Algoriphagus sp. Y33: one gene and its partner. The protein of the gene in region 1 interacts with the protein of each later gene in a pairwise test. Links are inferred from orthologs where the notes say so. Each region holds a gene or a part of one and is shown on either strand. Other genes may lie near its edges.

Region 1 (7,712 bases):
TGAAAACCTCCGCCTTGGATTCTTTATGATTTGATGATTCCCTCAAGATCAGCAGGTGAATAGGCTACGGATTTCAGTGTTTTTCTGTCCCCTTTCCTGAAGACCAAGTACAGATCACCTTCTTTTTCATAGAAGCATTCTGTTCCTTTGGAATCATAGTGTGCCACAGTAGCTTTTGCTTCCTCTTCCGTTTTGCAAGCTTTGCTCATATTTGAGCGCTGCACTTCGTCGAAGAGAGTTTTGAATTTCTCTCCTAAGCCAAACTCCAAAATTGCCCCGGAAAGCACATACTGGAGGTCACATAAAGCATCTGCCACTTCTACTAAATCATCGTTTGCGATAGCTTCTTCCAACTCTTTCAGCTCTTCGGCCAAAAGGGATACGCGTAAATCGCACCTTACTTTCTCCGGAATAGTTGGAGAAGGCAAAACGGGGTGCTTGAAGGTTTCGTGGAATAAAGCGACAGAAGTAAGTGACTTAGGATCTTGCATTTTTTTGATTAGTTGAAAGGCTGAAATAACTAAAAAAGACCGGGATTTCCGGCCTTTCTTGGATGGTTTTCTGACTTAGAATTATGTGGAAGCTGCAGCAAACCGCTCAGCTACTGTCTTCCAGTTCAATACATTCCAAAATGCAGAAACGTAATCAGGGCGTTTATTTTGATAGTTTAAGTAATAAGCATGTTCCCACACATCAAGCCCCACCAGCGGGGTTCCTTTGAAATCAGAAATATCCATCAAAGGATTGTCTTGGTTCGCAGAAGAGCCCACTGCAAGTTTTTTATCCTCTCCTATTACCAACCAAGCCCAGCCTGATCCAAATCTGGTTTTGGCGGCATTCTCAAATTCTGTTACAAATGCATCATAGCTACCGAAAGAAGAATCAATCGCTGTAGCTAGGTCACCTTCGGGCTTTCCACCTCCATCTGGGGACATGATGCTCCAGAAGAGTTCGTGGTTATAATGTCCTCCTCCGTTATTTCTCATTGCTGTAGAGTACTTGGAGATATTTTTCAGCACATCTTCTAGCGGCTTGTTAGTATCTACCTTTTCTTCTTCTAGTGCTGCTTTCAGGTTTGAAGCATAAGATGCAGCATGCTTAGTATAATGAATTTCCATTGTCTTGGCATCAATGTGCGGTGCCAATGCGGAATAGTCGTATGCCAAAGGGGTTTGGGAATAACCGGTGGCTAAAATGGCTTTTCCGTCTCCTTTGGCATCATTGGAGCAAGAAGAAAGAATACCCGTGCCCACGAAACCCATTGCGAGACTGGCTTTCGTGGTATTGGACATGAAAGTTCTCCTAGATATAGACTTTTCAAGTTGTTGCATAGATAAAATTTGGTTTAGTTGTCTTGATTTTGATCAAGTGAGCATGAAACTAAACATTTTCCGTCGGTTTTTAAATTGAGAATCAGACAATAAGTCTGATTTTGTGACAAGATGTTTAAGTTTGTATTTCAACGTTCGCTTGGATGGGTTTTTGTCCCGATGTACCACAACAATTTTCCATGGAAATATCATTTTATAAATATCAAGGAACCGGTAATGACTTCGTTATGATCGATGATCGTGCTCAGAAGTTTGATGATTTGGATTTGGCACTAGTAAGTAAGCTGTGCGACAGAAGGTTTGGTGTAGGCGCTGATGGATTGATTCTCATTAGAAATCATCCGTGGTATGATTTTGAGATGATCTATTTCAATGCCGACGGAAGCCAGAGCATGTGTGGCAACGGAGCGAGATGTGCAGTGGCCTTTTCGGCATTTCTGGGGATTGTGGCTGAGAAAACAAGTTTTCTGGCTATTGACGGAGCTCATGAGGCCATTCTGAAAGAGGGGCTGGTGCATCTGCTGATGGGCGATGTGGCCGGAATAGAGGAAAAAGGAGCTGATTCTTTTGTCAATACGGGCTCACCACACCACATTCGCTTTGTTCAAAACATTCATGAATACCCTGTTTTTGAGGAAGGGGCAAAAGTCAGGTATGATCAGATGTATGCTCCAGGGGGCACAAATGTCAACTTCGTGGAAAAAATAAGTGAGGATGAAATCTTTGTCAGGACTTATGAAAGAGGGGTTGAAGATGAGACACTATCCTGCGGGACAGGAGTCACAGCCGCTGCGATTGCAGTGGGCAAAGATCTACATGCCGCTACTATTAAAATCAAAACCCTTGGCGGTCAGCTATCTGTGAAATTTAAAGCGTCTGAAATGGGTAGCTTCAAAGAAATATGGCTGATAGGTCCTGCTGAGTCTGTTTTTGCCGGGAAAATAAGTGTTTAACCAGTCATTGGAGTTCTTCTTCCAAGAACCTGTTTTATTATCAATTATAACAAAAAGGGCTTAATTTTGAAGTCCTAATAGAGAATCACAATAAGCTAGCATGTTAGATATTATAGCAAAAGGACTTGCAAAAGTATTTGGAACCAAGTCCGACAGAGATATCAAGGAACTTCTTCCGATCGTAGCAAAGATCAATGAGGTTTTTTCCGGATTAAAGAGCCTCAGCGATGATCAATTGCGGGGCAAAACCGAAGAAATCAAAGCTGAAATCAATGCGCATCTGAAGGAATATGATGACAAGATCAGCACGATCAGATCAAAGGTAGATGAGTTGCCTGTGAAAGCTATTCATGAAAAAGATCAGCTTTTCAATCAAATAGATCAGATCGAAAAGGATCGAAATCAAGCGCTGGAAATAGTTTTGGAGAAAGTTTTGCCGCAGGCTTTTGCAGTAGTGAAGGAAACGGCAAGGCGCTTTAAAGAAAATGGAAAGCTGGTTGTGAAGGCTACTGATCGTGACCGTGAACTCTCTGCAGGCAAGCAGAATGTGGAGATTCAGGGAGATGATGCAATTTGGCATAACAAATGGATGGCAGCAGGCACTGAGGTGGTGTGGGATATGGTTCACTACGATGTGCAGTTGATCGGTGGGATGGTTCTTCATAAAGGGAAAATTGCCGAAATGGCGACAGGTGAAGGTAAAACGCTGGTTTCTACCCTACCCGCTTACCTTAATGCACTTGCCGGACGTGGAGTTCATATCGTAACAGTGAATGATTACTTGGCCAAGCGTGACTCTGAATGGAATGCGCCACTTTTTGAATTCCATGGTTTAAGCGTGGATTGTATAGATAAATATACTCCTAACTCAGCCGGACGCAAGAAAGCCTATAGATCGGATATTGTGTATGGTACCAATAACGAATTTGGCTTTGACTACCTAAGAGACAACATGGCCCGTGAGGCTGGGGATCTTGTTCAGGGCAAGCATCACTTCGCAATGATTGATGAGGTCGATTCTGTACTTATTGATGATGCAAGAACCCCATTGATTATATCCGGACCGGTACCAAAAGGCGATGTACATGAGTTTGATGACATGAAGCCGAGAGTTTCTACGCTGGTAGATGAGCAGCGCAAGCTGGTGCAGGGCTTCTTGAGTTCAGCCAAGAAAATGATTGCCGATGGCAATGAAAAAGAAGGCGGTTTGGCGCTTTTCCGCGCATTCAGGGGAATGCCTAAGTACAAGCCATTGATTAAATACCTTTCTGAACCGGGAATCCGCGTGATTCTTCAGAAGACAGAAAATTATTACTTGCAGGACAATAAGCGCCAGATGCCTGAAGCAGATGAGCCGCTATTGTTTACCATAGATGAAAAAACAAACGTAGTCGACCTGACCGATCGTGGGATAGAGACAATGACTACCAAGAATGAAAATACAGAATTCTTTATTCTTCCTGATATAGGGGTAGTGATTGCCGATTTGGAGAAGGAAGAAGGAATTACGGATACAGAAAAGCTTGTCCGTAAAGAAGAAGCAATCAAAGACTACAGCATAAAAGCGCAACGGATTCACACCGTAAACCAATTACTCAAGGCGTATTGTATGTTTGAGCGGGACACGGAGTATATTTTGGTGGACGGTAAAGTGAAAATTGTAGATGAGCAGACTGGCCGTGTGATGGAAGGGCGACGATACTCTGACGGATTGCATCAGGCTATTGAGGCGAAGGAAAATGTGAAAGTGGAAGACGCTACCCAAACGTATGCTACGATTACGCTACAGAACTATTTCAGAATGTATCACAAGCTGGCGGGGATGACCGGTACGGCGGAGACTGAAGCGGGAGAATTCTGGGAAATCTACAAATTGGACGTGGTGGTTATCCCTACCAACAAGCCGATTATCAGAGCAGACCGTGACGATAAAGTTTATAAAACTGTCCGTGAGAAATTCAATGCAGTAGGCGATGAGATCAATGAATTGGTCGCTGCAGGGAGACCTGTGTTGGTGGGTACTACTTCGGTAGAAATATCGGAAGTACTCAGCAGAATGCTGACTTTGAAGAAAATCCCCCATCAGGTATTGAATGCGAAGCAGCATGCTAAGGAAGCGGATGTAGTGGCTATTGCCGGTCAAGCAGGTACGGTTACAATTGCAACCAATATGGCTGGTCGTGGGACAGATATTAAGCTGACTCCTGAGGCCAGAAAAGCAGGAGGATTGGCAATCATAGGCACCGAGCGTCATGAATCCCGTCGTGTGGATAGACAGCTCCGAGGTAGATCGGGTCGTCAGGGGGACGTGGGATCTTCGCAGTTTTTCGTTTCCTTGGAAGATAGCTTAATGCGCCTTTTCGGGTCTGACCGTATCGCCAAATTGATGGATAGAATGGGTCTTGAAGAAGGTGAGGTGATCCAGCATAGCATGATATCCAAGTCTATAGAGCGAGCCCAGCGCAAAGTGGAGGAAAATAACTTCGGCACAAGAAAGAGACTGCTTGAGTACGATGATGTGATGAACTCGCAGCGTGAAGTAGTGTATAAGAGAAGAAGAAATGCGCTGAAAGGAGAAAGACTGGAACTGGATATCCTGAATATTCTCTATGATGTCTGCGAAAGCTTGGTAGATATGGGTAAATCCAATGCTGATTCGGAGGATTTCAGAATGAATGTATTCACTACGTTGGGTGTGGATTATAACATAACGGAAAGCGATCTGAAATCTAAAGACGCAGGGCAATTGACCCAAGAGCTTTATACAGTTGCTTTTGAAACCTATCAGAAGAAAAGTGAAGTGATGATGAATACGGCGTTTCCGATCTTCAAGCGGGTTCAAGATGAAAGAGGTGCTACTGTGAAGGATATCATGGTTCCTATTTCCGATGGAGTTAAGCAAATCGGGGTGGTGGTGAATCTAGAAGAGACGGTTAACTCTGAAGGCAGAGAATTAGTGAGAGCAATCGAGAAAAATGTATCGCTGGCTATCATTGACCAGAACTGGAAAGAGCATCTGAGAGATATGGATGACTTGAAGCAGTCGGTGCAAAATGCCGTTTATGAGCAAAAAGATCCACTTTTGATCTATAAGTTTGAAGCGTTTGAAATGTTTAAGCGTTTTATCGGCAAGCTTAATGAAGACATGACCACTTTCTTGACACGCGCAGATTTGCCTAAACAAGATCCGAATCAGGTACATGCTGCTGCTCCTCAGCGGAGCCCGGAGCCTCAAGTACAGGCTTCTAAGGCTGATGTAGATAGTACGTTAAATCCCGGTGCTAACCGTGCGGCAGTAGCAGCTTCCAACGCCGGAAGACCTGCCCCACAGGTAGTGGCACCTAGAAAATCTGATAAGGTGTACGGAAGAAATGACAAAGTTTCTGTCCAATACACGAATGGAACCACTAAAAATGATGTGAAATACAAAAGTGTGGAACAGGATGTGCAGGAAGGAAAATGTGTAATCATTGATAACTAAGCTAAACATGAGAATTTTCTGGATTTTAGGATTTGTAGTTATATTGGTGGGGTGTAAGACTTCTCGCAAGGCCTCTAGTTCTGCCTCAAACTATGCAAACTATCAGGAAAATTTGAATCCATCTCTTCCTCTATATCCTGATTATCGTGCGCAGATGAATTCAAAATCATCTGTTGGATCTTCTGAATCCACCGGAGCGATTGATGATGAGTTGGATCAGCTTCAGGCAAGTTTAATCAGTAAGAATAAGTCTGAGCCATATTTTAGCGGATATTCAGTTTTGGTTTATTCGGGAGTAGACCGGGATAAAGCATTCAAAACACGCAATGATATAACCATGAATTTTCCTGATCTTATACCGGAGATGCAATACCAGCAGCCAAGATATCTTGTGAAGATTGGAAGATTTGTACATAAAATAGAAGCTCAAAAAAGCTTTGCCGAAGTAAAAACACAATTCCCTACAGCGCGAATAATTCAAGATAGGTTTCAACGGGAAGATTTCAAGACTCAAAAAGAACCCAACCAATAAGATGCTGAAGGAAAAAATTAAATCTCTGGCTAAGGATTATAAGGAAGAAGTAATTGCAAATCGACGCCATCTTCATGCAAATCCCGAACTTTCTTTCCAAGAGTACAATACATCGAAATTTGTAAAGGAAAAATTACAAGAAATAGGAATTACGACCATTGAATCCAAGGCAGACACAGGCTGGTCAGCTTTGATTGAGGGCAAGAATCCCGGGAAGCGAGTGGTGGCACTTCGGGCAGATATGGACGCATTGCCAATCATTGAGGCAAATGAGGTTTCCTATAAATCCAAAAATCCGGGTGTGATGCATGCCTGTGGACATGACGCGCATACTGCATCTCTACTTGGAGCGGCCAAAATATTAAATGAAGTCAAGAATGACTTCGAAGGGACCATCAAGCTAATTTTTCAACCTGGGGAGGAAGTGGCTCCCGGTGGCGCGTCTTTGATGATTGCGGATAAAGTGCTGGAAAACCCAAGACCAAACGGAATTATTGGTCAGCATGTAATGCCTTTTATAGAAGTGGGCAAAGTAGGCTTCCGTCCCGGAATCTACATGGCCAGTGCTGATGAACTCTACGTGACAGTAAAAGGTAAAGGCGGTCATGCGGCTATGCCTGAGACATTGATTGATCCTGTTTTGATCGCATCCCATATGATTGTGGCTTTGCAGCAGGTGGTCAGTAGAGCTGCCAGTCCCAAGATTCCTTCTGTACTTTCCTTTGGAAGAGTGGAGGCATTGGGAGCTACCAATGTAATTCCTAATGAAGTGAAGATACAAGGTACATTCCGCACGTTAGACGAAGGTTGGAGAGCAAAAGCACATGAAAAAATGCTTTCAATTGCTAAAGGAATAGTAGAAGGAATGGGTGGAGAAGTGGATTTTGAGATCAAAAAAGGATACCCATTTTTGAAAAATGACCCAGAACTGACTGAACGATCCCATCAGGCAGCCATAGCCTATCTAGGAGAAGAGAATGTTCTCGATCTGGATATTTGGATGGCAGCAGAGGATTTTGCTTTTTATTCTCAGGAAGTTGCAGGCTGTTTCTACAGATTGGGTACAAGAAATGAAGCCAAAGGAATTACCTCAGGAGTTCATACGCCTACTTTTGATATTGATGAAGATGCGTTGGAAGTTGGAGCGGGACTAATGGCATTCTTGGCCGTGTCCGAACTCGAAAAAGCATAAACTTACCTTAACTTCCCTTCAGTTCTTTTCGAGTAAATTCCCACTTTATTAGACCCTCTCTACGATGAAAAAACTCCTTTCTACTTCAGTTTTTGCTTTTCTACTTGTTACCCAAACATTCGCTTGGGGTCAGCTAGGACACTATTTGATAGGCTATATGGCTGATAAGCAGTTAAAAAAGTCTGTGCGAAAAAAGGTAGAGAGCGTACTTTACCCGATGTCT
Region 2 (6,784 bases), 4.2 Mb from region 1 along the record:
AAAAGTCCTAAAAACTAATGTCCGGGTAATCACGGCCACCAATGTCAAACTTCTCAATGCAGTAGAAAAGGGTAAATTCAGAGAAGATCTTTATTACAGACTCAACACCGTTCCGATTTTTGTCCCTCCCCTGAGAGAGCGTGGAGAAGATATGGTGCTGCTTTTCCGAAAATTCACCTCTGATTTTTCGGAAAAATACAATGTCCGTCCGATTTCCCTGGATGCTGCAGCTCAGGCAGCACTGATGCGCTACTCCTTCCCCGGCAATATCCGTCAGCTAAAAAACATTGCAGAGCAAATCTCACTTTTGGAGAGCGAGCGGGAAGTGGACGCTGCTACATTGGCAAAGTACCTGCCATCGGATAATTCACGCTTGCCGATGACCCTACCGAGTCCGTCAAAAAACAGTGACACCACTGATTTCTCAGAGAGAGATTTGTTGTACAAAGTACTCTTTGACATGAAAAAAGACATGAACGAGTTGAAAAAACTCGTTTTGGAAACCTATCAAAACGGAGGACTAAACCAAAACATCATCCAAAAGCACTCAGGACTTTTCGAAGACTTGGATAGCGGATTCTCTGCCAAAGAAAATACAGAATCCAATTCCGGTTACGTTCCTTTAGTGATCGATTCCAACAAATCAAACTCGGCTAACGAGGATGATTATGAAGATGATGCCATAGAGGATATTATTCACGAGGAAGATGACAATTCGCTTTCACTGGAAAAAAAGGAGAAGGAAATGATTCTAAGGGCTTTGCGCAAGCATAACAACAAGAGGAAATACGCTGCAAGCGATCTGGGAATATCAGAACGCACACTTTACAGAAAAATAAAGCAATATGAGATCGACCAATAAACTTACGCTATATGTACTTGGATTGGTCTTTTTCCTATTCCAGAGTTGTTCTGTCAAATACAGTTTCACAGGAACAAACATCGATTACAACCTCGTTCAGACATTTACCGTCGAAAACTTCTTCAACGATTCAGGCGGAGGGCCTGCAAATATAGAGCAGAGATTCACCGAATCACTGAAAGAATATTACCAGAGAAATACCCAGCTGGAACTGGTAAGATCAAACGGCAACCTGCAACTCATGGGGGCAATCTCCCGATACACCGTCACCCCTCAGGCGGCAGTATCCAGCAGCGACCCCAATCTTCCCGATCGTGCAGGCACCATGCGTCTGACGATAGTCGTGGATGTAGAATACATCAATACCACGAATGAAGAAGAAAATCTGAAAAGAAGTTTTACTTTTTTTCAGGATTATGATCCAAGAACCACCACATTACTTGATGCGGAAGATGAGATGGTAGATGAAATTTTCACTACTATCATTCAAGATATCTTTACCGCGACTGTTGCTAACTGGTAATTTGCCTATATTCAAGCCAAAAGAAATTCACGTGAACGCAGCCCAATTTTTAGAAATAGTCCAAAAAGCAGATTCCTTAGATAGCAGTGAGATGCTACAATTGCAAAAGATCCGGGAGAACTTCCCTTACTTTCAGATCCCGCATGTCCTTGCTGCCCGACACGAATTTCTGAAAGATGGATCGGGAAACATTCCATCACTGGGATATGCGGCGATTACCAGTCCCGATAGAATTTGGCTAAAAGCTTTAATCGAAAAGGTAAAGATTGAGGAGAAAACCGAAGTCCAGGAAGAAATTATCCGGAATACAGACGTTAAAACTGAAGAAAAAGCTTCACCTACTCCTACTCCTCCCGGCGCCAATGCACCGGAAGTCAAATCTGAACCTGTAGAATCAACGCCAAGAAGGAGAAAGCTTCCAAAGGACGATCTAATCGAAACGATCAAAAGAAAAGAAAAAAAAGAAATCCTTGACGAGAAAAAGAAAGAGCAGATTGACTTGATCAAAGCGTTCAGCAAGAAATCAATCAAGATGGCGACCATCAAGGAGATCGAAGCAAACCAGAATACCGAGAACCTTGCAGCTTCCAGTACTCAGATCAATGACAACCTGATATCAGAATCGTACGCCAAGATCCTTGCAAAGCAAGGCAAGAAGCACCTAGCCAAGCAAATTTATGAGAAATTGGTATTGAAGTTTCCGGATAAAAGGACTTACTTTGCGGACTTGATTGAAAAACTGAAAGATTAACATCCATATTATATGTTTACGTTATTGATTACAATTATTCTGATTTTGGCTGTATTGCTAATCTTGGTGATCTTAGGCCAGAATTCTAAAGGTGGAGTCGGTGCGGCATTCGGCGGCAGTGCTTCTCAGATCATGGGGGTGACCCGTACAGGTAATGTACTTGAAAAAGCTACTTGGGTATTGGCAGTTTCTATACTTGTGCTTTCCCTGGCTTCTTCTGCTTTTTATACCGGAGCACAGTCCAACCAGTTCTCTTCTCCTAATATTGAGAATGCCAAGCAGCAAGTGGTAGCGCCTACTTTTGGCGAAGATGACAATAGCCTACTACCTGCAGCTACAGAGGAGTCTCCTATTGAGACTGATACTACTTCCGGAAATTAAGGATATAATTGATAACGCATTTAAAGTCTGCTCCGCCACGGGCAGACTTTTCTTGTTTATACTTCTCTCAACAAACTTTTCCAAAGTTTAAAACTTTGGAAAGTTGATAAAGAACGAATAAGGCTATATAGAAACAGTCTTCAGCAGCAGCCGCTTGCTGATGGGAACCAGAGTTTCCTCAATCGGGAATTCTTGTTGGCTGTGAATCCTCCAAGTAGCAGGATTTGGCAACTCTTTGATCTCCCGTACCAGGTCCATTTTTATTTTTTCAAGCGTATTGACCAAACTACGATGAAACACGCCAATCAGCCACATACTGATGCTTCGGAATTTTTCACCTGCAAAATGAAGTAAACTTGATTGGTAGCGGTAGGCGTGCACTTCCTTCTTTTCTTCCCTTGACAATAATATATACCCCTCTTTATTGTATATAGGAACGATTCCGACCGGTTCGAATTCCAGTTGATCTTCTATATAATCATAAATCGTCTTCCCCTCTTCGATCTGCGAAACCAACTTGGGCAAGGCAAACTCAGTAATCATGGAAAGTTCTTTCATCACACTGTCCTCACTTACGTTGGATTGGTAGTTCAGCTTTCCTTTTTGAAAATCAATTGAATCCAACGTCTTGGGGAAAAGCTCACTGAGTCCGTTACTATTAGACTTCAGTTCGTTCAAATCCCGGTAATGAGCTATCAATTCGCTGAGAGCAGGATAAAGTTTCATCTCATTGAAACGTTTGTTTGTTTCCTGCAAATAGGCCAGCAATTGATACTTTTTATACTCGAAATCAATGTGGCCCTCGGTGATCCAGTTTTTCGGTAGTGTCTTCATAGCAAATAGGTTTGGCAATAATTTACAAAATTCTGACAATTTTGAAGAGCCCTTAGCAAAAATGGCAGTCATCTCTGCCAAAAAAAATCCTAATCCATGCTGAATTCCCCAAGATTGACAGCCGGTTTGTCAGCCTTTCTCTTTATTCCTTCCTTGGCACAAGAAGTGCTATTAGGCAAATACATTTTAATCTAACCTTTAAACGAATTTATATTATGTCAAATGTGAACATCAAACCTCTTGCAGACAGAGTTTTGGTACAACCTGCTGCAGCTGAAGAGAAAACAGCATCCGGCCTTTACATTCCGGATACCGCTAAAGAAAAGCCACAAAAAGGTACCGTAGTGGCAGTAGGAAATGGCAAAAAAGATGAGCCTTTAACTGTAAAAGTTGGAGACACCGTGCTGTACGGAAAATATTCCGGTACAGAATTAAATGTAGAAGGAAGTGATTATCTCATCATGAGAGAGTCTGACATCTTCGCTATCCTTTAATTAATCATCCCTAATTATCGTTAACCAAAATAGTTAAAAAAATGGCTAAGCAATTATTTTTCAATACAAGTGCAAGAGATCAGCTGAAAAAAGGCGTTGATGCGCTTGCAGATGCAGTAAAAGTGACTTTGGGACCAAAAGGTCGTAATGTAATTATAGACAAGAAGTTCGGAGCTCCTACGATCACCAAAGATGGTGTGTCTGTAGCCAAAGAAATCGAACTCGCCGAGCCAATCGAAAATATGGGTGCGCAGCTTGTAAAAGAAGTAGCTTCCAAAACTGCTGACAATGCAGGTGACGGTACTACTACTGCTACTGTACTTGCCCAATCCATCTTCGGCGTGGGTATCAAAAACGTAGCTGCCGGAGCTAATCCAATGGATCTTAAAAGAGGTATTGACAAAGCTGTATCTGCTGTAGTAAAACAACTTCAGGCTGATTCTAAGCAAATTTCTACTTCTAAAGAAATCGCTCAAGTAGCAACTGTATCTGCAAACAATGACGAGGAAATCGGAACCATGATTTCCAACGCAATGGACAAAGTAGGTAAAGACGGTGTCATCACCGTAGAAGAAGCAAAAGGTACAGAAACTGAAGTGAAAACTGTAGAAGGTATGCAGTTTGACAGAGGTTACCTTTCTCCTTACTTCGTGACCAACACAGAGAAAATGGAAGCTGAATTAGAGCAACCATACATTTTGATCTACGACAAGAAGATTTCTTCGATGAAGGAATTGCTTCCGGTTCTTGAGCCGGTAGCGCAATCAGGTAAGCCTTTGGTAATTATCTCTGAAGATGTAGACGGGGAAGCGCTTGCTACCTTGGTAGTAAACAAAATCAGAGGTGCTCTGAAAGTGGCTGCTGTCAAAGCTCCGGGTTTCGGTGACAGAAGAAAAGCAATGTTGGAAGACATCGCCATCCTTACCGGCGGAACGGTTATCTCTGAAGAAAGAGGTTTCAAATTGGAAAATGCAACTGTTGATATGCTCGGTAGAGCTGAGAAAATCAATATTGACAAAGACAATACAACTATTGTGAATGGTTCAGGAGATGCTGCTGCCATCAAAGGCAGAATCTCTGAGATCAAAGCTCAGATCGACAAAACTACTTCTGATTACGACAGGGAGAAATTGCAGGAAAGACTTGCTAAGCTTTCCGGCGGTGTAGCGATCCTTTATATCGGTGCAGCTACTGAAGTAGAAATGAAAGAGAAAAAAGACCGTGTAGATGATGCACTTCACGCTACTAGAGCAGCTGTTCAAGAAGGTGTGGTAGTAGGTGGTGGCGTAGCTCTGGTAAGAGCTGCTGAAGCACTTAATGATCTTAAAGGTCTAAACGAAGATGAGGATACAGGTATCAACATCATCAGACAGGCTATCGAATCTCCATTGAGAACTATCGTTTCCAATGCTGGCGGTGAGCCATCTGTAGTGATCAACAAGATCAGAGAAAACAAGGGTAACTATGGCTATAATGCCAGAACCGATGTTTACGAAGATCTCTTCAAAGCAGGTGTAATAGATCCTACTAAAGTAACTCGTCTGGCTCTTGAGAATGCAGCATCTATAGCAGCACTTCTTTTGACTACAGAATGTGTAGTAGCTGATGTGAAAGAAGATTCTCCTTCAATGCCTCCAATGGGTGGCGGTGGAGGAATGGGCGGCATGATGTAATCATCTCCCATGTCAAGACTAAAGGAGGTTTCCGTCAGGAACCTCCTTTTTTATTAGCTGAATAGTAGAGTTTAAAGGGATTTATAATAAAAAAGGCAGTTAAACTTTTTTCTTCAATCAGTATTAATTGTATTTTGGCTATACTTAACGGCTTCTTTTCTACTCTAAACCTCTAAATGATCCATTTTGACACCATTTTTCTAGTGGATGATGATCCCATAAATAATCTTATCAACAAAAGACTACTAGGAAAAGTTGATCTTGCAGAAAACATAGTTGAATTTCTGGAAGGCGCAGAGGCTTTGGTTAAACTCAATGATATTGACCCGACTCAATCAATCCTTATTTTTTTAGATATCAATATGCCGGTTTTGAATGGCTGGGAATTCTTAGATCGATATCAAGAGCTATATAGCGATAGATCCGATAAGATAGTCATTCTATCTAGCTCCATAGATTATCAGGATAGACTTAAGGCCAAAGAATACCAAGCGGTTTCCGGTTTTCTTGAGAAGCCTTTGACTTTGGAAAAAATAAAAATCCAAATGGAAAAATACGAGCGGGACTAGCTCTTACCTCCTCCATTCACACCATTTTTAACCTATCCATTTTCCCACAGCTTTAGGGTTTTGGTATCATTCCGTCATTTTCGTAAGGATTATCTTATTTTCTCAAGGTGTCTTCAATGAATTTTTTGACATCCTCACGGAAAAGCTTAGCTGAAGGCAAATCGGTGTACATCATATGGCCGGCTTCATAATAAGTCATGATGATCCGATCACTTGCGGACTTGGGAAGCCCCAAATGAGAAATGGAATGCTCAACACCATAAAACACGGTAGCAAGATCATAATACCCATTCATAATCAACACCTTAACATTCGGGTCTTTACTCATGGCATCTGCCATATCAGGAAGCGTAGTGACAGCTCCATCAGTTCCCCAGTACTGATTTCCTCTATGCGACCAGTCCCACTTAAATCCCTCCTTGCTATATGCTGAGGTAGAATAATTCAACTCCTTACTTACCCCCAAAGCTCCATGAAAATAATCCAAAAAACCCATGGTATAAGCAGGTGAAATTGCGTCACTTTGCGGGTCTGTAAATGCACGCATGGACATAGGATCCAGGTTAATTCCTTTGTATCTGGAGTCCAAGCGGCCTACGGTCATTTCCTCCTCCCGCAGCAATTCTTGAAAAAACTCTCCCGCATCCATTTTCAGGCCGGCTCTTTTCCATATAGCTGCTTCTATACCCGTGTAGGT

The links.
Region 2: the proteins of secA (region 1) and secG interact in binary tests that used the Escherichia coli proteins (3 or more experiments, as listed by UniProt). The link is inferred for Algoriphagus sp. Y33 from one-to-one orthologs.

The regions. Positions count from the first base shown.
Region 1 is NZ_CP061947.1:5,173,070-5,180,781, reverse strand. Bases 2,042-5,965 are described here. They hold secA (preprotein translocase subunit SecA), read left to right. Parts: upstream 2,042-2,384; coding sequence 2,385-5,765; downstream 5,766-5,965. Other genes in these bases: ID165_RS21170 (hypothetical protein), read left to right, coding at 5,773-5,965; dapF (diaminopimelate epimerase), read left to right, coding at 2,042-2,284. Also shown: ID165_RS21190 (nucleoside triphosphate pyrophosphohydrolase family protein), read right to left, coding at 24-491; ID165_RS21185 (superoxide dismutase), read right to left, coding at 573-1,331; more of dapF, read left to right, coding at 1,511-2,041; more of ID165_RS21170, read left to right, coding at 5,966-6,297; ID165_RS21165 (M20 family metallopeptidase), read left to right, coding at 6,299-7,489; ID165_RS21160 (S1/P1 nuclease), read left to right, coding at 7,554-7,712. UniProt on the Escherichia coli protein: Required for protein export, interacts with the SecYEG preprotein conducting channel.
Region 2 is NZ_CP061947.1:953,242-960,025, reverse strand. The notes cover bases 837-3,832. They hold secG (preprotein translocase subunit SecG), read left to right. Parts: upstream 837-2,148; coding sequence 2,149-2,517; downstream 2,518-3,832. Other genes in these bases: groES (co-chaperone GroES), read left to right, coding at 3,567-3,832; ID165_RS03955 (hypothetical protein), read right to left, coding at 2,641-3,351; ID165_RS03965 (hypothetical protein), read left to right, coding at 1,417-2,136; lptE (LPS assembly lipoprotein LptE), read left to right, coding at 846-1,385; ID165_RS03975 (sigma-54-dependent Fis family transcriptional regulator), read left to right, coding at 837-862. Also shown: more of ID165_RS03975, read left to right, coding at 1-836; more of groES, read left to right, coding at 3,833-3,845; groL (chaperonin GroEL), read left to right, coding at 3,887-5,518; ID165_RS03940 (response regulator), read left to right, coding at 5,695-6,087; ID165_RS03935 (S10 family peptidase), read right to left, coding at 6,182-6,784. UniProt on the Escherichia coli protein: Subunit of the protein translocation channel SecYEG. Overexpression of some hybrid proteins has been thought to jam the protein secretion apparatus resulting in cell death; while this may be true it also results in FtsH-mediated degradation of SecY.